DNA from 3 places in the Pseudarthrobacter sp. NPDC092424 genome. Region 3 is predicted to be linked to each of the others. Evidence: riboswitches for the same ligand, from Rfam matches in the RefSeq annotation. Region 3 holds a riboswitch; each other region holds the start of a gene.
The links. A riboswitch is a leader RNA that binds a small molecule or an ion and turns the genes downstream of it on or off. The one in region 3 is predicted to bind thiamine pyrophosphate.

Region 1 (7,636 bases), on a different contig from region 3:
CATCTACCTGATCCTGGAGCGCAGCCTCACGCGGGTGCTCCTGGGCCTGATGCTGCTGGCCAACGCCACCAACCTGCTGATCCTTGCCACCGGCGGTTATGCCGGGCTGGCGCCGCTGTACTCCGGGGACGCAGCCCCCGGGGACTACAGCGACCCCCTCCCGCAGGCCCTGATCCTCACCTCGATCGTCATCTCGTTCGCCGTGACCGCGTTTATGCTGGGCATCATCTACCGCACCTGGGTCCTGGCGCGGCAGGACGAGATCCAGGACGACGTGGAAGACCTCCGCGTGGCGGAGACCCCGAGTTTCGATGCGGAGGACGACGCCGAGATTCCGGCCGAGACATCCGAGTTCCCTGTGCTGGTGACGGGCGGACGGGAAATGCCGGTGGACGGTGCGGTATCGGAGGAGACTCCAGGGTCACTGAATGTGGCGCCGGCCGAGGGATCCCGCGCGCCCAAAGCGGCCCGGCCCACTGAAGGGACCGAACAGTGAACGTCGCTTCCCTGGCCCCGCTCGCCGTCGTCCTTCCCGTCCTGGGAGCGGCCCTCACGTTCCTGCTGATCCGGCACACGCGCGCGCAGCGGAGCGTGAGCATTGTGCTGTTGTCCCTGACGCTGCTGCTCGAATGCCTCCTGCTGGCCTCGGTGTGGAACGGCGGGACGGCAGCGGTGACGATCGGAGGGTGGCTGCCGCCGTGGGGGATTGTGCTGGTGGTGGACCAGTTCTCCTCTCTGATGCTGGTGGTGTCCTCCGCGGTGAGCCTCGCGGTGCTGGTCTACGCCACCGGGCAGGGCATGGCCGACGGCGACCGCGACGCGCCCGTATCGATCTTCCACCCCACCTACCTGATCCTGGTCGCGGGCGTCTCCAACGCGTTCCTCTCCGGCGACCTGTTCAACCTCTACGTCGGGTTCGAAATCCTGCTGACCGCGAGCTACGTGCTCATGACGCTTGGCGGGACCGGACCGAGGATCCGCGCCGGGGTCACGTATGTGGTGGTATCGGTGGTGTCCTCGATACTGTTCCTGATCGCGATCGCCATGGTCTACGGCGCCACGGGTACGGTGAACATGGCGGACCTGGCCCTGAAGCTGGGGGAACTGGACCAGGGCACCAGAACGCTGCTGCACGTGATGCTGCTGGTGGCGTTCGGGATCAAGGCGGCCGTCTTCCCGCTCTCGTTCTGGCTGCCCGACTCCTACCCCACCGCGCCGGCGCCGGTCACCGCGGTGTTCGCAGGGCTCTTGACCAAAGTTGGCGTCTACGCGATGGTCCGGACCGAAACGCTGCTGTTTCCCGGCGACTCGCTGAACACCCCCCTTATGGTGGCAGCGCTGCTGACCATGCTGGTGGGCATCCTGGGCGCCCTGGCGCAGAGCGACATCAAGCGTCTGCTGTCCTTCACGCTGGTCAGCCACATCGGCTACATGGTGTTCGGGCTGGCGATGTCCTCCGCTGCCGGGCTCGGTGCGGCCGTCTTCTACGTGGCCCACCACATCACCATCCAGACCAGCCTCTTCCTGGTGACCGGACTGATCGAACGCCGCGGCGGCAGTTCGTCCGTGGACCGGCTGGGCGGACTGGCCAAGCTCTCGCCGCTGCTGGCGGTGCTGTTCTTCATCCCCGCAATGAACCTGGCCGGCATTCCGCCATTCTCCGGATTCCTGGGCAAGGCCGGGCTGATCCAGGCAGGGGTCGCCCTGGGCACGCCACTTGCTTACGTGCTGGTGGCGGGCGGCGTGCTGACCAGCCTGCTCACCCTCCTGGCGGTGGCGCGGGTGTGGAACAGGGCCTTCTGGCGCAAGCCGTCCGATGCCGAACATCCGGATCCCGTGTTGCTGTCGGTTTCCGGGGCAGGGGGAACGGCATCCGGTGCCGGCCGCACGAACACCACCGGCCAGCCGCACACCACGGTGCTTCCGCGGACCATGGTGGGGTCCACCTTGGGCCTGGTGGCGCTCGGGGTTGCCCTGACCGTGTTTGCGGGTCCGCTGTTCACGCTGTCCGGGCAGGCGGCCCAGGACATGCTGGACAGGACGGACTATGTTCAGGCCGTGCTGGGCGCGGACACCTCCGTCCCGCAGATCACCACCGCTGGAGGAGGACAATGAGCCGCCGCCGGATTTCGCTGCGCCAGGAACTGCCGCTGCTGGTATGGCTGGTGATCGTCTGGGGTGCCCTGTGGCAGGACTTCAGTCCGGGAAACGTACTGTTCGGCGCGCTGCTTGCCGTGGCGGTGGCCCGGCTGTTCTACCTGCCGCCTGTGGAACTGAGCGGCCGCTTCAACATCCTGTACGCAATACCGTTCGCTTTTGCGTTCCTCGGAAAGGTGGCCGGCGCAAGCGCCCAGGTGCTCTTCCTGGCGGTGGCCCGGGGCCGCAAGGTGAGGAACGCCGTCGTCGCTGTCACTTTGCGAAGCCATCAGGACCTCATGGTGACGGCCACCGGACACGTGATTTCGCTGATCCCGGGCTCACTGGTGGTGGAGGTGGACCGCTCCACGTCCACTCTTTACCTGCACGGGCTGAACATCAGCACTGAGCAGGACGTGGCCCGGCTGCGGAACGAGGTACTTTCCATCGAGGCGGGGCTGATCAGGATTATGGGAACACCGGCCGAGCTTGAGGCTGTCCGCAGGGAGGCCGCGGCATGATGCAGTCCGTGCTGGCCGTGACGGCCGTGATCCTGGCGCTCGCCGCCGGCGGCGCCATTCTCCGGATCGCCCGGGGACCGTCGCTCCTGGACAGGGTGCTGGCCACCGACGTGCTGCTGGCCGTCCTGGGGGCGGCGCTGTGCATCGATATGGCCGTAAACCGCCACCTGAACAACCTGATGCTGGTGGTGGCCATCTCGATCATCGGCTTCGTCGGTTCAGTGACGGTGGCCCGGTTCGTCGCGGACAGAAGGGAACAGCCGCATGAATCCTGAACTGCTCACGGGCTACCGGGCGGTGGGCGAGACTGTCGCCGGCGTTGATGCCTGGGTGGACGCCGTGTCTGCGGTGTTCATGGTGGTCGGCGCTGCCCTGTCGCTGGGCGCCGCCATTGGCCTGCTGCGCTTTCCGGACCTGCTGAGCCGGATGCACGCCGCCACGAAGCCGCAGGTGCTGGGACTGTTCCTGCTGCTGGCGGCGATCGGACTGCAGCTGCGCACCTGGTGGGTGTGGCCCGTGCTGCTGGTGGCCTGGATCTTCCAGTTACTGACGGTGCCGGTCTCCGCGCACATGGTGGGCCGGGCCGGCTATCGCACCAAGCACCTGCACCGGGAACTGCTGACCTCGGACGAGCTCGAAGCCGTGGTCCAAAAAGCCGCCGGCAACCCGCCTCCCGAGGAATGAGTGAGACGGGTTGCCGGCGGCAGGTTGAAGCGGGGCTAAACGATGTCCTGGCTCTTGGCGAAGCGGGTGATGGCGCGCTGGGTGCCGCGGTTCGCCAGGACCTGGATGACGGTGCTCACCGATGCTGAGATCAGGGCAAACGTCAGGGCCGAGTGCAGGCTGGTGGGCACATCCTCGTCCTTGCCGGTGGGAGGCTTCCGGCCTGTGGTCTTCTCCCAGACGGTGTTGACCATCTTGGTGCCGACGAAGCCTGCCACCAGCGAGATGCCGGTGCCGAGCAGCTTAATGAAAAGGTTCATTCCTTGTACTCCTTGCGGGCAGAAAACGGACTGACCCCAGCCTAACGGCCCGGCGCCGTAATTTTCCCCGCCGCCATTGGCCGCTGCGGTGTAAACTGGAGCACGCCCTCAGGGGCATACCACTCAACGCAACATTCAAACGACAGGGGAGCGCCGCCGTCGGGCATTGCCGGCTCAGCCGGGAACCCGTGTGGGCGCTGAGAGTGCGGAGATCCGCAGACCCTCGAACCTGATCCGGTTAGTACCGGCGCAAGGGAGTCGAGTTCTCGAAGTGGCCGGCAACACCGTTCAACGCGGTTGCCGTGACCACTTTCCCCTCCTGCTACCCAGGAGGATTCACCATGGCAACTGAAGCAATCAAGAAGACCCCCGGCAAGTCCTGGCGCGTCGTGGACATCGTGGTGGCGGCGCTGATCGCCATCGCCGGCGGGGTGATTTTCTGGGCGTGGTCCCAGGGCGCCCTAGCGGTGTCCGCTCCGATGAACGCCGTCTACCCGCCCCTGACCGGCCTGATCGCCGGCGGCTGGATGATTCCGGCTGTCCTGGGGATGCTCATCATCCGCAAGCCCGGCGCGGCACTCTTCTGCGAGACGGTTGCAGCCACCGGCGAACTGCTGATGGGTTCGCAGTACGGCACGTCGGTGCTGTTCTCCGGATTCGTCCAGGGCCTCGGCGCGGAAATCATCTTCGCGGTTTTCGTCTACAGGAAGTTCAACCTGCCCGTGGCCCTGCTCGCGGGCGCCGCGGCAGGCCTGTTCTGCGGCCTGAACGACTCGTTCTCCCCGTGGGGCTGGAACATCGCCTACTCCGCCGGTGACAAGTTCGCCTACATCCTGTTCACCAGCATCTCCGGTGCGATCATCGCCGGCGCCCTGTCCTGGATCGCCACCCGCGGCCTCGCCCGGACCGGCGTGCTGAGCCCGTTCGCCTCCCGCAAGGCGGCCACGGAGCCCGTCTTCTCCTGATGCCAAGACCTTCCGGCAGCGCATCCGCCGTCCGCCCCGCCGCGGTTGCCGCCCGCGGCTGGGGCTGGCGGCACCCCGGACGCGCCAAGCCAGCCGTCCGGGGCCTTGACCTGGACATCGCGCCGGGGGAGCGGGTGCTCCTGCTGGGCCCGTCGGGTGCCGGCAAGTCGACGCTGCTCCACGCCCTCGCCGGGGTGCTGGGGGACGCGGACGACGACGGCGAGGCAGGCGACGCTGACGAGTCCGGTTCGCTTCTGGTTGACGGGGCTTCCCCCCGGGGCCGGCGCGGCCGCGCGGGGCTGATGCAGCAGGACCCCGAAACGCAGGTGGTTCTGTCACGGCTGGGTGACGACGCCGCCTTCGGTGCCGAGAACCTCGCGGTTCCCCGCGACGCAATTTGGGCGCGCGTGCATGAGGCGCTTGCCGACGTCGGACTTTCCCACCTGCCGCTGCACCACCCCACGTCCGCGCTGTCCGGTGGGCAAAAACAGCGGCTGGCGCTGGCGGGCATCCTGGCGATGCGCCCGGGGCTGATCCTGCTGGACGAACCAACCGCCAACCTGGACCCGGCCGGCGTGCTGGAAGTCCGGGACGCCGTGGGCCGCTGCCTGGACAAGACCGGCGCCACGCTGGTGGTGGTGGAACACCGCGTGTCCGTGTGGAAGGACCTGGTGGACCGGATCGTGGTCCTGCAGCCGGGATCCGGCGCCGGGCCGGCCGTATTGCTGGACGGACCTCCGGACCGGGTGCTGCGCGAGGCCAGGACCATGCTCATGGCGGCCGGTGTGTGGGTGCCGGGATACGTTCCGGAGACGCGCCAACGGGCGGCCATGCCCCCTCCGGGTTCCGGCGGCCTCCTGCTCGCCGCCGAGGGGCTGGGAGTTTCGCGGGAACGGACGGGCCGGAAGGGTCTCAGGAAGATCCCGCCGGTACCGGTGCAGCGTGACATCTCGGCGCAGGTGCGCGCTGGCCAGGCGCTGGCCGTCACAGGGCCCAACGGGGCGGGCAAGTCCACCTTTGCGCTGACCCTGGCCGGGCTCCTGGCGCCGGTGAAAGGGAAGGTTTCGGCCGCCGTTGACCTGAGCCGCGGGGCGGGAATCGATCCGTACCAATGGAAGGCGGAGCAGCTGATCGAGCGGATCGGCACCGTCTTCCAGGAACCCGAGCACCAGTTCGTCACCGGGAATGTCCGGGACGAGCTGCTCTTCGGTCCCCGGCACCTGGGCCACGGCGGGGAACGCGTTGACGAGCTGCTTGAGCGGCTGCGGCTCACCGGCCTGGTGGACGCAAACCCGTACACGCTGTCCGGCGGGGAGAAACGGCGGCTCTCCGTGGCCACCGTGCTGGCCGCCAGCCCGCAGGTGCTGGTCCTGGATGAACCCACCTTCGGGCAGGACGCCAACACCTGGGCCGAGTTGGCGTCCTTCCTGTCCGAGCTTCTGGACCAGGGTGCCGCCGTGGTTGCAGTAACGCACGACGCCGAATTCACCGCCGCGCTTGGCGGTGCGGAACTGCGCATGGCAGCGCCGGACCGGGTGGCACCATGACCGGGGCAGGGCGGCAGGAACTGAACCTGCGCGGAAACCAGGCGCTTCTCACCCACGCCAACCCACTGAGCAAGTTCGCGTCCGTCTTCCTCATCACCCTGGTGCTGGCGCTGTCCATCGACTGGGTCTCGGCCACCGTGGCGCTGGTCTTCGAACTTCTCCTGTTTCCGCTGGCCGGGCTGACGTTTGTGCTGCTGTGGCAGCGCGGCTGGCCGTTGATCCTCGCGGCCGCGGCAGGGGGCTGGAGCACCTCCATCCTGGCTCCTGACAGTGGAAGGACGCTGATCGACGTCGGACTCTGGACCATGAGCGAAGGCTCCCTAGAGCTCGGTGCCGGATTCATGCTGCGCGGGTTGGCCATCGCGCTGCCGGCCGTGCTGCTGATGAGCTGCACCGACCCCACCGACCTTGCGGACGCCTTGGCGCAGAAGGCCCGGTTGCCGCACCGGTTCGTGCTGGGCACGCTCGCCGCGATGCGCCTCGTGGGGCTGATGGCGGAGGAATGGCAGACCATTGGAATGGCACGACGGGCGCGCGGCGTGGGTTCGCGCGGGAACGTGCTGCAGCGGGCGAAGGCCACGCTGGGGCAGAGCTTCGGGCTGCTGATCCAGGCGATCCGGCGTGCGTCGCGGCTGGCCGTGACCATGGAGGCACGCGGGTTCGGCGGCGGGCCGCGGACCTGGGCCCGCGAATCCACGTACAGCAGGCTGGATGTCTGGGTTTTAGCCGGCGGGGCACTGGTTGCGGGACTGTCGGCGGCTGCGGCCATCTCGGCCGGCACCTGGAATATGGTCTGGCTGGAGAACTGAGACACGGGTCTTGCTGTTGCACGGGTATCGCACGCGGCGGGTACTGGATCCCTATCCGGGCCTCTGTCCGCCCCTTCTGGCGCCCTCGTAACTCATGAATGATATATTCGAGGTATGACGCAGGAAACCACAGAACACGTTGCCGCCATGCTCCGGGACGCCCGCGCAGAAAAAGGCTGGACGCAGGGGCAACTTGCGGCCGAACTTGGAACCAGCCAAAGCGCCGTGGCCCGGATGGAGCAGGGCAAGCAGAACCTGAGCCTGAAGATGATCCAGCGGCTCGAGGCCATCTTTGACCGCAGCATCGTGAACGTGGGCAAGCCCCGGATGACCCACCTCCGCGTGGAGGGCGGGCGCACGCTCTCCGGCGCAGTGGACGTCAACAGCAGCAAGAACGCAGGCGTCGCGCTGCTGTGTGCCAGCCTCGTGAATCGCGGAACCACCGTCCTCCGCCGACTGGCGCGCATCGAGGAAGTCAACCGGATCGTCGAAGTGCTCGCGAGCATCGGCGTCGAATGCACCTGGCTCAACGACACCGACCTCCGCCTGCGCCGACCGGCCGTCCTGGACCTGGCCGGCATGGATATCGACGCCGCCCGCCGCACGCGCAGCGTCATCATGCTGCTGGGGCCGCTGCTGGACGAGACTGCCGAATACCGGCTGCCGTACGCGGGC
Region 2 (7,636 bases), 320 kb from region 3:
GTCGATCAGGCGGCCCGGGGTGCCGACGACGACCTCGACGCCGTTCTTCAGCGCTTCCACCTGCGGCTCGTAGGCGCGGCCACCATAGATCGTTGCGATGCGGGCATTGCGCTTGCTGGAGGCGGTCTGCAGGTCATTGGCCACCTGGACGGCAAGTTCGCGCGTGGGGACGATGACCAGGGCCTGCGGGGCGCCCGGAACAGCCAGCTTGTCGTAGCCGGGATCGTCCTGTCCCACAACGCGCTGGAGGGCCGGGATACCGAAGCCGAGGGTCTTGCCGGTACCGGTCTTGGCCTGGCCGATGATGTCGTGGCCGGAGAGCGCCACGGGCAGGGTCATGGCCTGGATGGGGAAGGGATGCGTGATCCCGGCGTCAGCCAGGGACGCGACGATGTCCTCCCGGACGTTGAAGTCGGCGAAGGACTTCTCCTCGATCTCGTGCGGTTTCTCGTCCGAGATGATGGTCTCTTCCGGCTCGATGGTTTCGGTGCCGGACTCGTCCGTCAAGAGCTGGTGGGTGTGCAATTCACTCACGTGGAGTTTCCTTATTCATTTGGGCAATGGCGCTGCCTGCTCAACGGTTCCGCCGGGGGCGGGGCCGGAGCACGCTCAGGCGCACAAGCAAGTCCAGTGGAAGCCGATCGCGGGCTATCTAATGCCGGCACTGGGGACCGGCGGGTGTATCTCAAGATCGCGTAGGGGCGGGCTTGTTGGTTTCAAAAAGGAAATCAACGACCGGGCATCCATTTCTACAGGCACCAGTCTAGCCGTAAACGCCCGGAACCCCGGATTTAGCCGTGTTCCCTGGTGGCGGACTCCTGGCGGACGAGTTCGAAATGCACGTGGCGCGCAGCGATGTCCGAGGAAACCAGACGGACCCGGACCTTGGTGCCCGGTTTGAGCTCCCCGGCGCAGCGCGCCGTCACCGCCGGCTCCGCGATCTGGATAATGCCGGAGGTGCCGTTGCCGTTGCCGTTTTTCCCGTTCCCGTCCCTGCCGTTGGACGTCCCGCCGTTGTCTTTGGGCGGCCGGGACCCTGAAATGACAATGGCGTCAAATTCCTGCCCCACATGGTTGACCAGCAGGGCGGCTTCCACGGTGTCCAGCGCCATGCGCTCCATCCGGCTGGCCAGCTGGTCGGAGCCCGCCATTATTCCTGGCAGGAGCGGCAGCGCCTCGCGCGCCCAGACCGGCACGCCGCCGCCGCTGCACAGCGCTTCACAGATCACCAGGACAAAACGGTCCACAAGGCGGCGCAGCGGAGCGGTGGTGTGCGCGTAGGACGCACCAATGGCCGACTGGATCGCATCCGCAGGGACAGTGCCGTCGAAAGCGGTGTAGGCGGCGCCGCGGAACAGCATCCCGGCCGAATGCAGAATGGCCAGTTGGCGCGGCTCCGTGGGGTCCAGGGTGCGGAGGTATTCGCCGTAGCTGATCTTCCCGTTCCAGGGCTTGCCCAGGACTTCGGTCTGGAGCCGGAAGTGGTCCAGGGAGCGGCTGTCCGGCGCAGGCATGGTGCGCAGGATCCCCACCTTACCGTCCAGCATGAGCCGGGCCGCGGCCATGCCGGTCATGAGGGAAATCTGTGCGTTCCAGTCCTCCACGGGAAGCTGCGGTGCGGCGGCAATCCGGTAGCCGCCGTCGGGAAGCTGGACGATTTCCTGGTCCGGCATGTTCAGGCTGGCGCCCCCGCGCTCACGCTCCAGCGCCACGCGCTTGAGGCCTACCTCTTTGAGCAGCTGGAGAACCGGCGGCGCCGTGCCCGCGTCGAGCTCCTTTTGGGCGCCCTTGTAGCTGAGCTTGTCGCGGCTGCGGATGCGTGCCCGCCGCACGTTGACGGCAGTGACTTCCGCGGCGCTGTTGAGCCGGAAGTCCCAGACAAACGCCGGGCAGTCCTGGTCCGGGAGCAGGCTGCCGGCACCTTCGCTGATGACCTGCGGGTGCAGCGGAATCCGGCCGTCCGGCGCGTAAAAGGTCTGTCCGCGGCGCCGCGTTTCGGCGTCCAGCGGGCCTCCCGGCCGGACGAAAGCGGGCACGTCGGCGATGGCATACAGCACCCTGTAGCCGCCGCCGTCGGGTTCAATGAAGAGGGCCTGGTCCAGGTCCGTGGAGGATTCCGGGTCGATGGTGATGAATCCGACGTCCGTCAGGTCATAGTCCGGCATGTCCAGCGAGGCCACGGCCGCTTCGGCATCCGCCAGGACCTCCTGAGGGAATCCGGCAGGCAATTCCAGCTCGGTACGCAGCGCGCTCAACGCCTCCTCGAGCGCGTTCCTGTGCTCGTGGACATTGGGAGCCAACCGATGATGCGACACGAAAATCAGCCTAGCCCGAAACCCCCGGAACGAGGAACAGCCGGGCTAACCCGCGGCGTCGAGGGCGGCGAGCAGCGACGCAGCGGCTTCGGCCGGGTCCGGCGCCTCCGTGATGGCGCGGACCACCACGATCCGGCGGGCACCCGCAGCGGCCACCCGGTCCACGTTGCCGTGGTCGATTCCGCCGATGGCAAACCAGGGCAGGCCGGCCGGCGCCACGGACGCGGCGTGCCTGACCAGGTCCAGCCCGACGGCGGCGCGCCCCGGCTTGGTGGGCGTGGCCCACAGTGGACCCACGCAGAAGTAGTCCAGGCCCGCCGGCCCCGGCGCCGCGGCCACCGCCGCGTCAACCTGGTCCGGCGAATGCGTGGAAAGCCCGATCGCGGCGCCGTCCAGGAGGCTGCGCGCTGCCTTGAGGGGAAGGTCCTTCTGCCCGATGTGGAAAACGGGCGCCCCGGAAAGGGACGCGATGTCCGCCCGGTCGTTGACGGCCCACAGCCGGCCGTGCCGGACGGCAGCCTCGCGCAGCACCTCGAGCAGCTCCAACTCCTCCGCGGCCTCCAGGGCCTTATCCCGGAGCTGGATGATGTCCACGCCGCCGGCGAACGCGGCATCGACAAACCGGGCAAAATCGCCGTGGGCGCGGCGGGCGTCGGTGCAAAGGTACAGGCGCGCGGACGCCAGGGCGGCAGCGGGGGACACATTCATGGCTGCAAGCCTAGTTCCTCTAAACTGGCCTCGTACTGCGGGAGCCTGCGGCAGCTGTCACAAAAGCGCCGGGCTGAGAGGGCGTCAGAGCCGACCGCTTGACCTGATCCGGCTAATACCGGCGTAGGGAAGGAACCATATGGGCAACCCCACCAGCGGATCCGGCGCGGCCGACGACGGCGTAATGCGTGCCGACGTGGCAGTCGTCGGAGGCGGGGTGATAGGCCACAGCATCGCGTGGGAGGCCCGCCGCTCCGGCCGATCCGTGGTGCTGGTGGATGATGCCCCCGGAACCGGCGCCAGCTGGGCGGCGGCCGGAATGCTCGCCCCCGTCAGCGAACTTCACTACCAGGAGGAAGCCCTCCTGGAGCTGATGCTGGAATCCTCCTCCCGGTGGCCCGGTTTCGCGGCCGCCCTCAAAACCGCCGCGGGCGCGGACCCCGGATACCTCGAGACGCCGACGCTCGCCGTCGGCGCGGACGCTGCGGACAGGCAGGCGCTGCTTGACCTTCGGGCCGTGCAGAAGGCCAACGGCCTCGACGTGGAGCCACTCACGGTCCGGGAGGCACGCCGCCGCGAACCGCTCCTGAGCCCATCGATCGCCTGCGCCCTGGACACCCCCGCCGACCACCAGGTGGATCCGCGGCAGCTGGTGGCCTGCCTCCGGCTGGCGCTCTCCCGGCACGCGGACGGAGAGGGAGGGGCAGGCACCAGGGTTGCCGGCGCCGTCGACGGTTACGCGGTAATGGCCAGGGCAGCGGGACTGGCGTGGGCGGACGACGTCGTGGCCGGAGTCCTGCTGGAAGGCGGCGGAAAGGTTCTTGCGCGGGAGACCGTGGTCGCCAACGGTCTGCACGCCGGAGCGCTGGGCGGGTTGCCCGAGGGCCTGGCGCTGCCGCTGCGCCCGGTGTACGGCGACATCCTGCGGCTCGCCGTGCCAACGCAACTCCGGCCGTTGGTGACGGCGACGGTACGGGGCCTGGTTCATGGCGTGCCGGTCTACCTGGTGCCGCGGCAGGATGGAACCGTGGTCATCGGCGCCACCCAGCGCGAAGACGCCCTGGGCGGGGCGGCCCGTCCGGAGGCCGGAGCGGCGCACGGTGCCGTCTCCGCCGGCGGGGTTCACCAGCTCCTTCGGGACGCGCAGACTCTGGTCCCCGCCGTCGCCGAACTGGAACTGCTCGAGTGCACCGCCCGGGCCCGCCCCGGAACCCCGGACAACGCGCCCCTGCTGGGCCGCGTACCGCTGCCCGACGCCGCCGGAGGATACGTCCCCGGGCTCGTCGTCGCCACTGGCTTCTTCCGCCACGGCGTCCTGCTGGCGCCGGCGGCCGCGGCCGTCTGCCGCGCCCTGCTGGACGGCACCCGTGACCCCCGCTGGGCGCCGTTCGACCCTGCCCGGTTTTCCGCAGCCGCATCACGCCACGACACCAAGGAGAGAGCATGAACATCATCCTGAACGGAAGCCCGCGCGCCGTGGCGGACGGCGCCTCCGTTGCTGCGCTGGTCAGCGACATCACCGGCCGGCCGCTGGCAGCAGACGGCCAGGCCGCCGACGGGCGCAAGCTTGGCGTGGCAGTGGCGCAGAACGCGCACGTGGTTCCGCGCAGCCAGTGGTCCGCTACGGCGCTCGCCGAGGGCGACGACGTTGAGCTCGTAACCGCAGTGCAGGGAGGCTGACACCGTGACCGAAACAAGCCGCCCGTCATCAGCCATGGAAACAGCATCGGCTGACGGCCTGGTTATCGACGGCATACCGCTGCACTCACGGCTCATCATGGGGACAGGGGGAGCGCCCAGCCTGGAGGGTCTCGGTGCCGCACTCCTGGCCTCCGGCACCGCACTGACAACCGTGGCCATGCGGCGCTATTCACCGGCCGAGACCGGCTCGCTGTTCCAGCTGCTCGTGGACCACGGGATCCGGGTGCTTCCCAACACGGCGGGCTGCTTCACGGCCCGGGATGCCGTCCTCACCGCCGAACTGGCCCGCGAGGCCCTGGAGACGGACTGGATCAAGCTGGAAGTCATTGCCGACGAGCAGACCCTCCTGCCGGATGCGGTGGAGCTCGTCGATGCCACGGAACAGTTGGTGGCCCGGGGCTTCAAGGTCTTCGCCTACACCAACGACGACCCCGTCCTGGCGCTGCGGCTGGAGAACCTCGGGGCCACCGCCGTGATGCCGCTGGGTGCCCCTATCGGAACGGGTCTGGGCATCCTGAACCCGCACAATATCGGGCTGATTGTTTCCCGCGCCTCCGTTCCCGTGGTGCTGGATGCCGGGATCGGTACGGCCTCCGACGCTGCGCTGGCCATGGAACTGGGTTGCGACGCGGTGCTGCTGGCGACAGCGGTGACGCGGGCACAGAACCCGGCGCTGATGGGTGCGGCCTTCAAACACGCGGTGGCTGCCGGCAGGATGGCCAGGGTTGCGGGGCGTATACCGCGGCGCGAACATGCATTGGCGTCATCCGCCATGGAGGGCCGGGCCGAGTTCCTGTAACGCTAAAGGCGGAGGGCCGCGGTCAGGCGCTCGGTGTCCTGCCGGGCGCGCGTGCGGCCCAGGTAGGCCACCGCGGCGATGGCTGCGCCGGTTCCGAGAAGCACAGGAAGAACCCAAGGCAGCCAGGTCAAACCGGGCAGGTAGCCAAATCCTGCGGCCATGAGGATGGTCCAGGTCACCGATGCCACAGCAACGGCAACCCCCGCGGGGAGGCCGGCGCCGTACTTGGCATGGCGCTTGTCATTGGCCCACACAAGGAATCCTGCGGCAACCGCTGCGAGCACGACAATGGTGAGCGAGAGCATGGATCTCCTTTAACTTAAAGCCGCGGCGGCCAGGCGGCCGCCGCGGGCAAAGGGTTCTAGAACTGGCCGAAACCTACGCGGCGGACTTCTTCGGCCCCGATTTCGACGTAGCCCAGGGCGTTTCCGGGAACGATGATCAGGCGGCCCTTGTCGTCCTTCAGGCGCAGTTCGCTGCCCGTGTTGATGGCTTCGCCGACGACCTTGGCCACGGAGTCTGCGTCCTCAGCGGACTCCAGTACGATTTCGCGGCCAACATTCTGCACGCCGATCTTAATTTCCACAGGGGCCTCCCAGCCGGTCAAATGTTCAGGGACCTCAACGAGGTGTTCTCTTATTTGTAGTCTAGGACTCTTTGGGGAAACGAGAGATTCCGCGCCAAGCTAAACGGTAAATGAGGTCACTGGCCACATCCAGGTCCAGATTCCCGTCCGTTTCCAGCCAGTAGCGTGCACTCACCTGGGCCATTCCGGCCAGGCCGCGGCCCAGCAGCTGGGCTTCCAGCTGAGGAAGCTTGGTGTCCTCTGCGATGACCCGGGCTATGGCATCCGCGAAGGTGCGGTTCAAAGTCTCCAGCCGGGAGCTGACATCGGCGTCATTAATAAGGTCGGATTCGAAAACAAGCCGGTGCGCCTGGTCATCGCTGGCGATAAACCGGAAGTAGGCGCGCATCACGGCCTGGACGCGCTCTTTGTTATCCGTGGTGGAGTTCAATGCTCCCAGCAGCAGCTCAGTCAGGGCCGCCAGGTGGCTGTCCAGAAGGGCAAGATAGAGCTCACGTTTGGACGGAAAATGCTGGTACAGGACCGGCTTGCTGACCCGCGCCGTCTCCGCGATTTCGTCCATGGCGGCCCCGTGGTAACCGTTGGCAACGAACACTTCCTGGGCTGCCGCCAGGAGCTGGGCACGGCGTTCATCCCGCGGCAGCCGTGCCGAGCGCTGGCCTGCGGGGCGGGTGACTGATTCCGGTGCTGCGGACGGGCGGTCTGCGCGTGCTTCTGGGACCACGGTTGTCCTTCTTTCCGTTGCGGTTACACCCACTTTACTGCGGGGTAATATGACCGGGCGGTATCCCGGGGCATACATTGAAGTATGGCCTCGTCTCTGACCGCAAATGTTGCAAATGTTTCCCTGGAACCCTTGGTGGAACCGGCAGGCGAACTCACACCGGCGGAAGTGGAGCGCTATTCGCGGCACCTCATCATTCCCGAGATAGGCGCGGTGGGGCAGCGGAGGCTCAAGAACGCCAAAGTACTGGTGATCGGTGCAGGCGGGCTGGGGTCCCCCGCATTGCTGTACCTCGCCGCGGCCGGGGTGGGAACACTGGGAATCATCGACGACGACACGGTGGAACTCAGCAACCTCCAGCGCCAGGTCATCCACGGCGTGGCGGATGTGGGACGCCCCAAGATCGAATCAGCGCGGGACGCGGTCCATGCCCTTAACCCGCTGGTGGAGGTCCGGCTGCACAAGGACCGCCTCGACGCGGCAAATGCGCTCGAACTGTTCGCCGGGTACGACCTGATCCTGGACGGTGCGGACAACTTTGCCACCCGCTACCTCGTCAACGACGCTGCCGCCATCCTGGGCAAGCCTTACGTCTGGGGTTCGATCTTCCGCTTCGACGGACAGGTGAGCGTCTTCTGGGAAAAACACGGGCCCACCTACCGCGACCTCTATCCCGAGGCGCCCCCGGCGGGTTCGGTACCCTCCTGCGGCGAGGGCGGCGTCTTCGGAATGCTGTGCGCGGCGGTGGGGTCGCTGATGGTGACGGAGGCCGTCAAACTGATTACCGGCGTCGGGCGTTCCCT
Region 3 (7,636 bases):
ATTCGGGATTGCCCACCACGCCGGGCAGGAGCCGGCCTACGGCCTCCACCATGGCAAGCACCGCCACCTCACCACCGTTTAGGACGTAGTCCCCCAGGCTCACGGGGCGCACCTCGAAGTGCTCCTGCGCCCATTCGAAGACCCGCTCGTCAATGCCCTCGTAACGGCCGCAGGCGAAAGTGAGGTGCTCCTCTTCGGCGAGTTCGTAGGCAAGGGCCTGGGTGAAACGCTCGCCGGCGGGCGAAGGGACAATCAGGACCGGCTTCCGGGCACCTTCGGGCCGGGCTTCGACCACAGCCGACAGCGCCTGCGCCCATGGCTCCGGTTTCATGACCATGCCCGCGCCGCCGCCGTACGGGGTATCGTCCACGGTCCGGTGCCGGTCGGTGGTGAAGCTGCGAAGGTCGTGGACGTGCAGGTCAAGCAGGCCGTCCTGGCGGGCTTTGCCGATCAGCGACAGGTCCAGCGGCGCCAGGTAGTCGGGGAAGATGCTGACGACGTCGATCCGCATCTAGGCGCTGCCTTCCGGGCCGTCCGTGGCAGCTTCCCCAGCGTTGAGTTCAAACAGCCCCGGCGGGGGCGTGATGAGGATGTACCCTTCGTCGATGTTGACCTCAGGAACGATCTCCTCCACGAACGGAACGAGGATCTCGTCGCCCTCCGGGGTGGCCACCACCAGCAGGTCCTGGACCGGCATGGTGTTCAACGCGGCAATCCTGCCCACCACGGCTTCTCCCACGCGGGCTTCCAGGCCGACGAGCTCGTGCTCGTACCAGCCTTCATCGCCGTCCTCGTCCAGTTCGGCCGTCTCGATGAACAGCTTTGCTCCGCGCAGCGTCTCGGCCTTGTTGCGGTCCGCCACTTCCTCAAAAGCGAGCAGGAGGATGTCCTTGTTCCACCGGGCGCTGGCTACCGTGAGCGGGCCGGAGGACGCAGGCTCCACGAGGAAACCGGTGCCGGGAACGAAACGGTCCTCGGGTGCGTCGGTCAGGACCTGGACCGTGACTTCACCGCGGATGCCGTGGGGTTTGCCGATTCGCGCCACCTGAAGCTTCATCTGTTCCTCTGTTCGCTCTGTGGGTATTGGTTGGTGGGGTAAAAGCACTCCGGCCCCTCCACCTTGCGGTGGAGGGGCCGGAGCAAAACTGATGTTGCCGAGCGCTCAGCGGCGGCGGTCGGTGTCGACGACGTCGACCCGCACCGGTTCGCCGCCGGCCAGTGCTGCCACGACGGTGCGCAGGGCGCGTGCCGTCCGGCCCTGGCGGCCGATCACCCGTCCCAGGTCATCCTGGTGAACGCGCACCTCGAGGGTGTCCCCGCGGCGGTTGTTCTTCGAATTGACCTTGACGTCATCCGGGGAATCAACGATTCCGCGGACAAGGTGCTCCAGCGCTTCTGCCAGCAATCTACTCAGCCTCGGTGGTCTCTGCTTCGGCGTCGGCCGGGGCTTCGGCTGCGTCAGCCTTGGAGGCCTTCTTGGTGATTGCTTCCGGGATGATCACGGAACCCTTTTCCGGGGCAACGAAGGCTTCCTTCGGAGCCTTCGTCTTCAGGGTGCCTTCCTGGCCCGGGAGGCCCTTGAACTTCTGCCAGTCACCGGTGATCTTCAGGATTGCGGCAACCTGCTCGGACGGCTGGGCGCCGACTGACAGCCAGTACTGTGCACGCTCGGAGTCGACCTCGATGTACGAGGGCTCTTCGGTGGGGTGGTACTTGCCGATTTCCTCGATGGCGCGGCCGTCACGCTTGGTGCGTGAGTCTGCAACGACGATGCGGTAGTACGGGGCGCGCATTTTACCAAAGCGCTTAAGGCGAATCTTTACGGCCACTTTTGTGGTCACTCCTGTTTCAGAAAAGGGGTTGAACCCGGCGTTCTGCACCCGTGGGGCGGGCCGTACTTGCGGGCTCGAAGGACAGGATCAAAACGCGGAGAGAGGGGCCACGCAGATCGAGTACCTGTCCATTGTGCCAGATCAGCGCATGGATTTCGACTTTGCATCCGCGCGGCCTGCCGGGCGAATGCGGCGCTTAGGCCGACCACACATAGAGCGAGGTACGGTCAGCGTCGTCCACAGTGCCGGCCAGCCGGGCCACCTGTTCGACGTAGGTCCGTGACTGCCCGGCCCCGAACGGCATATCGTCCTGCCCGGCCCACTCCGCGGCAACATCATCCAGCACGTTTCCCTCGCCTTCCGTCTCATAGGTGAGGAGGTCCGCCAGGGCCCGGACCATGGCCGGCGGCACGGCCAGGAGCGAATCGCTGGCCACGTCAACCATGGTGAGTTCGTAGTCGGCGCCGCCTGCGTGCACAGCCCTGCCGGCAAGGTCGCCCAGCTGCTCGACCTCGAAGTCACTGATGTCCGGAATCCGCACTGCCTGGCCGCCGGGAGCGGCTCCGCCTGCGTCCAGCTGGCCGGCACGCTTCAGGGCGGCGTCGTGCGTGGCGACAAAGATCTCGGTGAAGCCCATGGGAATTACCCTCGTTCCGTCGTCGGTACGGCGCGGCCGGAGGCGCGTGGCGCCCCCGCCGCTCCGGCTGTTGGCCGGGCCGTTTTCAGCCTAGTACAAGGCCGGGCCGGATCGGCGCACGGCCACCCGAAGCCGGTTGCGCCAGGGATCCTCGAACCGCAGTTCCGCTCCGGTGTGGTGCGCCGGCACCCCGGCGACCCTGAGCCGGTCCGCCAGGGCGCCGACGTCGTCCCCCGACGGCACCTCGATCAGCACTTCACCGAGCCCCAGGGTGTCCTTGCGCGGCCCGGCGCCGCGGCTGTTCCAGACGTTCATGGCCATGTGATGGTGGTAGCGTCCGGCGGAGACGAAGAGCGCCTGGCCGTGCCAGCCCGCCGTCTTTTCAAAGCCGAGGGTGCCCACGTAGAAGTCCCGCGCCGTCTGCACGTCACCCACCTGAAGGTGGACGTGGCCCACTCCTGCACCGGTCGCGCGCTGCCCGTCAAGGGATTCCTCGGTGAGGTACCGCTCGAGGTAGTGCTGGGGCGGCAGCGCCAGGCTGTCCATCACCACGTCGGTCCCGTTCCAGGACCAGTTGCTGCGGGGGCGGTCCCAGTAGAGCTCAATGCCGTTGCCTTCGGGATCGTTGAAGTAGAAGGCCTCGCTGACAAGGTGGTCGGCGCTGCCGGTGAAGAGCCGCGGGTTGAACCGGGCAGCCGTGGCGATCGTGGCGGCGAGCGCCTCCCTGGTTTCGAAAAGCAGAGCGGTGTGGAACAGGCCCGCCTCGCCCCTGCCGGGAAGGTGGAGCCCGGACGCCGGGGCCAGTTGGACCAGTGGCCTGCCCAGGCGGCCCAGGTAGACGCCGCCATCCTGTTCGGCCACGACTTCCAGGCCCAGCGCCTTCTGGTAGTAGTCCGTCATGAGCTTCATGTCGCCCACTTTGAGCATCACCGTGCCCATGCCGAGCCCGGCGGGAAGAAGGTCCTGGTTTACGGTTTCTGCGGTCATTGGAACACTCCGAACTCCTACGGCCTCCCGGGTGGCGGCCCTGTCCATTAAATGAGTTGAAGCTTCAATTTATTCCGCTGTCGTGGACGATCCGGCCGCCCAGTACCACCTGCTGCAGGTGGCGGATGGTTTCAGGCCGGCTCCGCGGATCCGCACTGCACACCACCACATCCGCCCGCGCGCCTTCGGAGATGGCCTGCGCTCCCAGCCACTGCCGCGCGGACCAGCATGCGGCATCCAGCGCTGCCGCTGCCGGCAGGCCCGCGGCGTGAAGCGCCAGGATCTCGTCCGCAATCCGCCCGTGCCGGATGACGCTTCCGGCGTCGGTGCCAGCGAAAACCCGCACGCCGGCGTCGAACGCTTCCGCCACGCGCTCCGCCCGGCGCTCCCAGAGCGCCAGCATATGGGCCGCGTAGCGCGGGAATTTCGGCTGCGCCTGCGCGGCAATGTCCGGAAAAGTGGCGATATTGATCAGGGTGGGCACGATCGGCACGCGCTGCTCGGCGAAGCGGGACAGGTGCCGCGGAAGGAGCCCCGTGGCGTGTTCAATGCAGTCGATGCCGCCGTCCAGCATCTGGTCCAGCGTGTCCTCGGCGAAGCAATGGGCGGTGACACGGGCGCCTTCGTCATGTGCCGCCTGGATGGCATCGCGGACGACGGCGGCAGGAAAGGACGGAGCCAGGTCGCCGGCGCCGCGGTCAATCCAGTCGCCAACGAGCTTCACCCACCCGTCGCCGTCGCGCGCCTGCTTCCGGACCGCTTCGACAAGGCCTTCCGGTTCAACTTCCCGGGCAAACCCGCGGAGGTAGCGCCGGGTGCGGGCCACGTGACGCCCGGCGCGGATCAGTACCGGAAACTCCTTGCCGCCCTGCATCCAGCGCGTGTCAGCCGGGGAACCCGCGTCCCGGACCAGCAGCGTGCCGGCGGCGAGGTCCGCCCGGGCCTGGGCTGCGGCGGTGTCCGCATCCACGGGACCGCCGGGCCCAAGGCCGATATGGCAGTGCGCGTCGACGAAACCCGGCAGCACCCAGCCGGGCAGGACGTGGTCAGGCCGCGCGGAGGGCCGCTGGAAGGTCAGGCGGCCGTCCACGGACCACAGCCCGCGCACTTCCCGGTCCGGGCCCGTGAGCACCGGTCCGCTGAAATGGATAACCGCCGGCATGGAACTCCTCTCATCCTGCCCGGTCAGGCTAGCACCGCGAATGTGACGCCGCTCCCCGTGGGGCCTGTGGTAGCTTCGTTCCTGACCACACGGGTGCCCCTGCAGGGGCTGAGATCGGGCTGACGCAGCCTGCGACCGTCGAACCTGTCCGGGTAATGCCGGCGAAGGAAGTGAGTATTCCTTGAATACACCAGAAACACAGCTGAACCCTGCCCTCGATGCGTCTGGCCGGGATCCTGCCACCCAGTCCCTGAAGTCCCACTCGCTCGCCTTCGTGGAAGACAGGGGGTCGGGCCTTCGGGTACCAGTCACCGAGATTACCCTGTCGGACTCCCCCGGCGGCGAGCCAAACGCTCCGTTCCGCGCCTACCGGACGGCCGGGCCGGGCAGCGACCCGGTCCGGGGCCTGCGGCCCTTCCGCACCGAGTGGATTGAGGCGCGCGGGGACACTGAAGCGTACAGCGGCCGGGAGCGGAACCTGCTCGACGACGGCCGGTCGGCTGTCCGCCGCGGCGCAGCCTCCGCGGAGTGGAAGGGCGCACGGCCAGTGCCCCGCCGCGCCGTCGAAGGCAAGACAGTCACCCAGATGCACTACGCCAGGCAGGGCATCATCACGCCCGAGATGCGCTTCGTGGCGCTGCGGGAAAACTGCGACGTGGAACTGGTCCGCAGCGAGGTTGCCGCGGGCCGGGCCATTATCCCCAACAACATCAACCACCCGGAATCGGAACCGATGATCATCGGCAAGGCATTCCTGGTGAAGATCAACGCCAACATCGGCAACTCCGCGGTCACCAGCTCCATCGCGGAGGAAGTGGACAAACTCCAGTGGGCCACCCAATGGGGTGCGGATACAGTGATGGACCTCTCCACCGGCGATGATATCCACACCACGCGCGAGTGGATCATCCGCAACTCCCCCGTGCCGATTGGCACCGTGCCCATCTATCAGGCGCTGGAGAAGGTCAACGGCGAAGCCAACAAGCTGACCTGGGAGATCTTCCGCGACACCGTCATTGAGCAGTGCGAGCAGGGCGTGGACTACATGACGGTGCACGCCGGCGTGCTCCTGCGCTATGTTCCGCTCACTGCCAACCGGGTCACCGGCATCGTGTCCCGCGGCGGCTCCATCATGGCGGGCTGGTGCCTGGCGCACCACCAGGAAAATTTCCTGTACACGCACTTCGACGAACTCTGCGAAATCTTCGCCAAGTACGACGTCGCGTTCTCGCTCGGCGACGGGCTGCGGCCGGGCGCCACGGCGGACGCCAATGACGCCGCCCAGTTCGCCGAGCTGGACACCCTGGCCGAGCTCACCCGGCGTGCCTGGGAGTACGACGTGCAGGTCATGGTGGAAGGCCCCGGCCATGTCCCGTTCCACCTGGTCCGGGAGAACGTGGAGCGGCAGCAGGAGCTGTGCAAGGGCGCCCCGTTCTACACCCTGGGACCGCTGGTGACCGACGTTGCCCCCGGCTACGACCACATCACTTCGGCCATCGGAGCCACCGAGATCGCCCGCTACGGCACCGCGATGCTCTGCTATGTGACGCCCAAGGAGCATCTTGGCCTGCCCAACAAGGACGACGTCAAGACCGGTGTGATCACCTACAAGATCGCGGCACACGCGGCGGACCTGGCAAAGGGCCACCCCGGCGCGCACGAACGCGACGACGCCCTGTCCAAGGCAAGGTTCGAGTTCCGGTGGCGGGACCAGTTTGCATTGTCCCTGGACCCAGTAACGGCCGAGGCGTTCCACGATGAGACCCTGCCGGCGGAACCGGCCAAGACCGCGCACTTCTGCTCCATGTGCGGGCCGAAGTTCTGCTCGATGCGGATCAGCCAGGACATCCGGGACGAGTACGGGTCCGCGGAGGCGCAGGCAGCACTGGCGGAGGCGGCCTCCGGAATGCGGGAGAAGAGCCAGGAATTCCTGGCCGCAGGCGGCAAGGTCTACCTGCCGGAGCCGAAGGTCCCGGCCGGCGGCTGACCCGGACACAGTGGCGGGGCGGGGCAGTTACGGGGGCTCCGCCCCGCCACAGGCTGCAGGACGGACAGCCTTACGCAGCGAGGCTCCTGCCGGCCTCGCGGATGAATGACCGGATGGTCCGGTCACCTTCAACGGAATCGTGCGGCCGGTGCCCCCCGGCAGCAATGCGGTGCACGGCCCCGGTTTCCCGCAGGTAGCCGGCAATCTCCTCGAACAGCGGCTCCCATCCTCCGGTGAGCACCAGGGTGGGGACACCCGGAACGATATGCAGCGGGGCCTCTGCGCACTCACGAAATTGTGCCCGGTGCGCCGCTGTGGCAGGCAGGTCCGCCGTCAGGGACAGGCAGGCCGGCTCCACGAGGGCGAGTGAGTGGACAAGGTCAGGACGTTCCACCGCGGCCAGCATTGCCGGAATGGCGCCCTGGGCGTGGGCCACCACGTGGCCGCCTGCAGCACCGCGGCCATCGTCCTGCAGCGAGCGAAGGATGATCGCGGCGTCCCCGGCAAAGGACGGCGCTGCCGGCCCGGCCGTTGGATCGCACCCGAGGCGCCGGAGGAAGAGGGCATCGTAGGCAAGGGCCATGCCGTGCTGGCGGGGCCAGGCAGCGGCGCCGAAGCTTCCGGCGCCGTGCACGAACACTACGCGTTGCTTGACCATGACCCCACCCTATTCCACGGCCCCGGCAGCACGCCGGAGCCCGGGCTGCTACTTGCCGAGGAACTTCTCGAAGCCCTTGGGCAGGTTCAGCTGCGCCGGGTCGAAATCACCCTGCTGGCCGAACGCCGCACCGGTGGGCAGCGCCTTGCCGGCGTTGGCGCGGCGCGCCTCCGCCTCCTTGCGCTCCTGCGCGGCCTTGGCCGGATTGCCGGACTTGGCCTTCTTCTTGGGCGCGTTCCTGGCGTTCTTCCGGGCTCCGCCACCGGCGCCGGGCAGGCCGGGCATTCCCGGCATTCCGGGCATGCCACCCTGCGCCATCTTCTTCATCATCTTCTGCGCCTGGGCGAAGCGCTCCAGCAGTCCGTTGACCTCT

Region 1: another riboswitch for thiamine pyrophosphate. It lies ahead of ACIQCN_RS11735 (ECF transporter S component); the one in region 3 lies ahead of thiC (phosphomethylpyrimidine synthase ThiC).
Region 2: another riboswitch for thiamine pyrophosphate. It lies ahead of thiO (glycine oxidase ThiO); the one in region 3 lies ahead of thiC (phosphomethylpyrimidine synthase ThiC).

The regions. Positions count from the first base shown of each region.
Region 1 is NZ_JBIVQC010000007.1:114,780-122,415, reverse strand. Features, by position in the region: gene ACIQCN_RS11765 (Na(+)/H(+) antiporter subunit C) at 1-496, shown strand, start outside; gene ACIQCN_RS11760 (Na+/H+ antiporter subunit D) at 493-2,115, shown strand; gene ACIQCN_RS11755 (Na+/H+ antiporter subunit E) at 2,112-2,657, shown strand; gene ACIQCN_RS11750 (monovalent cation/H+ antiporter complex subunit F) at 2,654-2,932, shown strand; gene mnhG (monovalent cation/H(+) antiporter subunit G) at 2,922-3,341, shown strand; gene ACIQCN_RS11740 (DUF4235 domain-containing protein) at 3,377-3,640, opposite strand; TPP riboswitch at 3,775-3,914, shown strand; gene ACIQCN_RS11735 (ECF transporter S component) at 3,982-4,605, shown strand; gene ACIQCN_RS11730 (ABC transporter ATP-binding protein) at 4,605-6,152, shown strand; gene ACIQCN_RS11725 (energy-coupling factor transporter transmembrane component T family protein) at 6,149-6,961, shown strand; gene ACIQCN_RS11720 (UDP-N-acetylglucosamine 1-carboxyvinyltransferase) at 7,076-7,636, shown strand, end outside.
Region 2 is NZ_JBIVQC010000001.1:220,302-227,937, forward strand. Features, by position in the region: gene ACIQCN_RS01110 (DEAD/DEAH box helicase) at 1-534, opposite strand, end outside; gene ACIQCN_RS01115 (RNB domain-containing ribonuclease) at 792-2,315, opposite strand; gene thiE (thiamine phosphate synthase) at 2,361-3,023, opposite strand; TPP riboswitch at 3,051-3,170, shown strand; gene thiO (glycine oxidase ThiO) at 3,163-4,470, shown strand; gene thiS (sulfur carrier protein ThiS) at 4,467-4,703, shown strand; gene ACIQCN_RS01135 (thiazole synthase) at 4,738-5,523, shown strand; gene ACIQCN_RS01140 (hypothetical protein) at 5,526-5,828, opposite strand; gene ACIQCN_RS01145 (DUF3107 domain-containing protein) at 5,885-6,109, opposite strand; gene ACIQCN_RS01150 (TetR/AcrR family transcriptional regulator) at 6,171-6,833, opposite strand; gene moeB (molybdopterin-synthase adenylyltransferase MoeB) at 6,918-7,636, shown strand, end outside.
Region 3 is NZ_JBIVQC010000001.1:537,154-544,789, reverse strand. Features, by position in the region: gene trmD (tRNA (guanosine(37)-N1)-methyltransferase TrmD) at 1-511, opposite strand, end outside; gene rimM (ribosome maturation factor RimM) at 512-1,057, opposite strand; gene ACIQCN_RS02545 (RNA-binding protein) at 1,163-1,405, opposite strand; gene rpsP (30S ribosomal protein S16) at 1,407-1,829, opposite strand; gene ACIQCN_RS02535 (hypothetical protein) at 2,029-2,469, opposite strand; gene ACIQCN_RS02530 (VOC family protein) at 2,560-3,456, opposite strand; gene ACIQCN_RS02525 (amidohydrolase family protein) at 3,521-4,618, opposite strand; TPP riboswitch at 4,698-4,805, shown strand; gene thiC (phosphomethylpyrimidine synthase ThiC) at 4,800-6,605, shown strand; gene ACIQCN_RS02515 (alpha/beta fold hydrolase) at 6,676-7,263, opposite strand; gene ffh (signal recognition particle protein) at 7,312-7,636, opposite strand, start outside.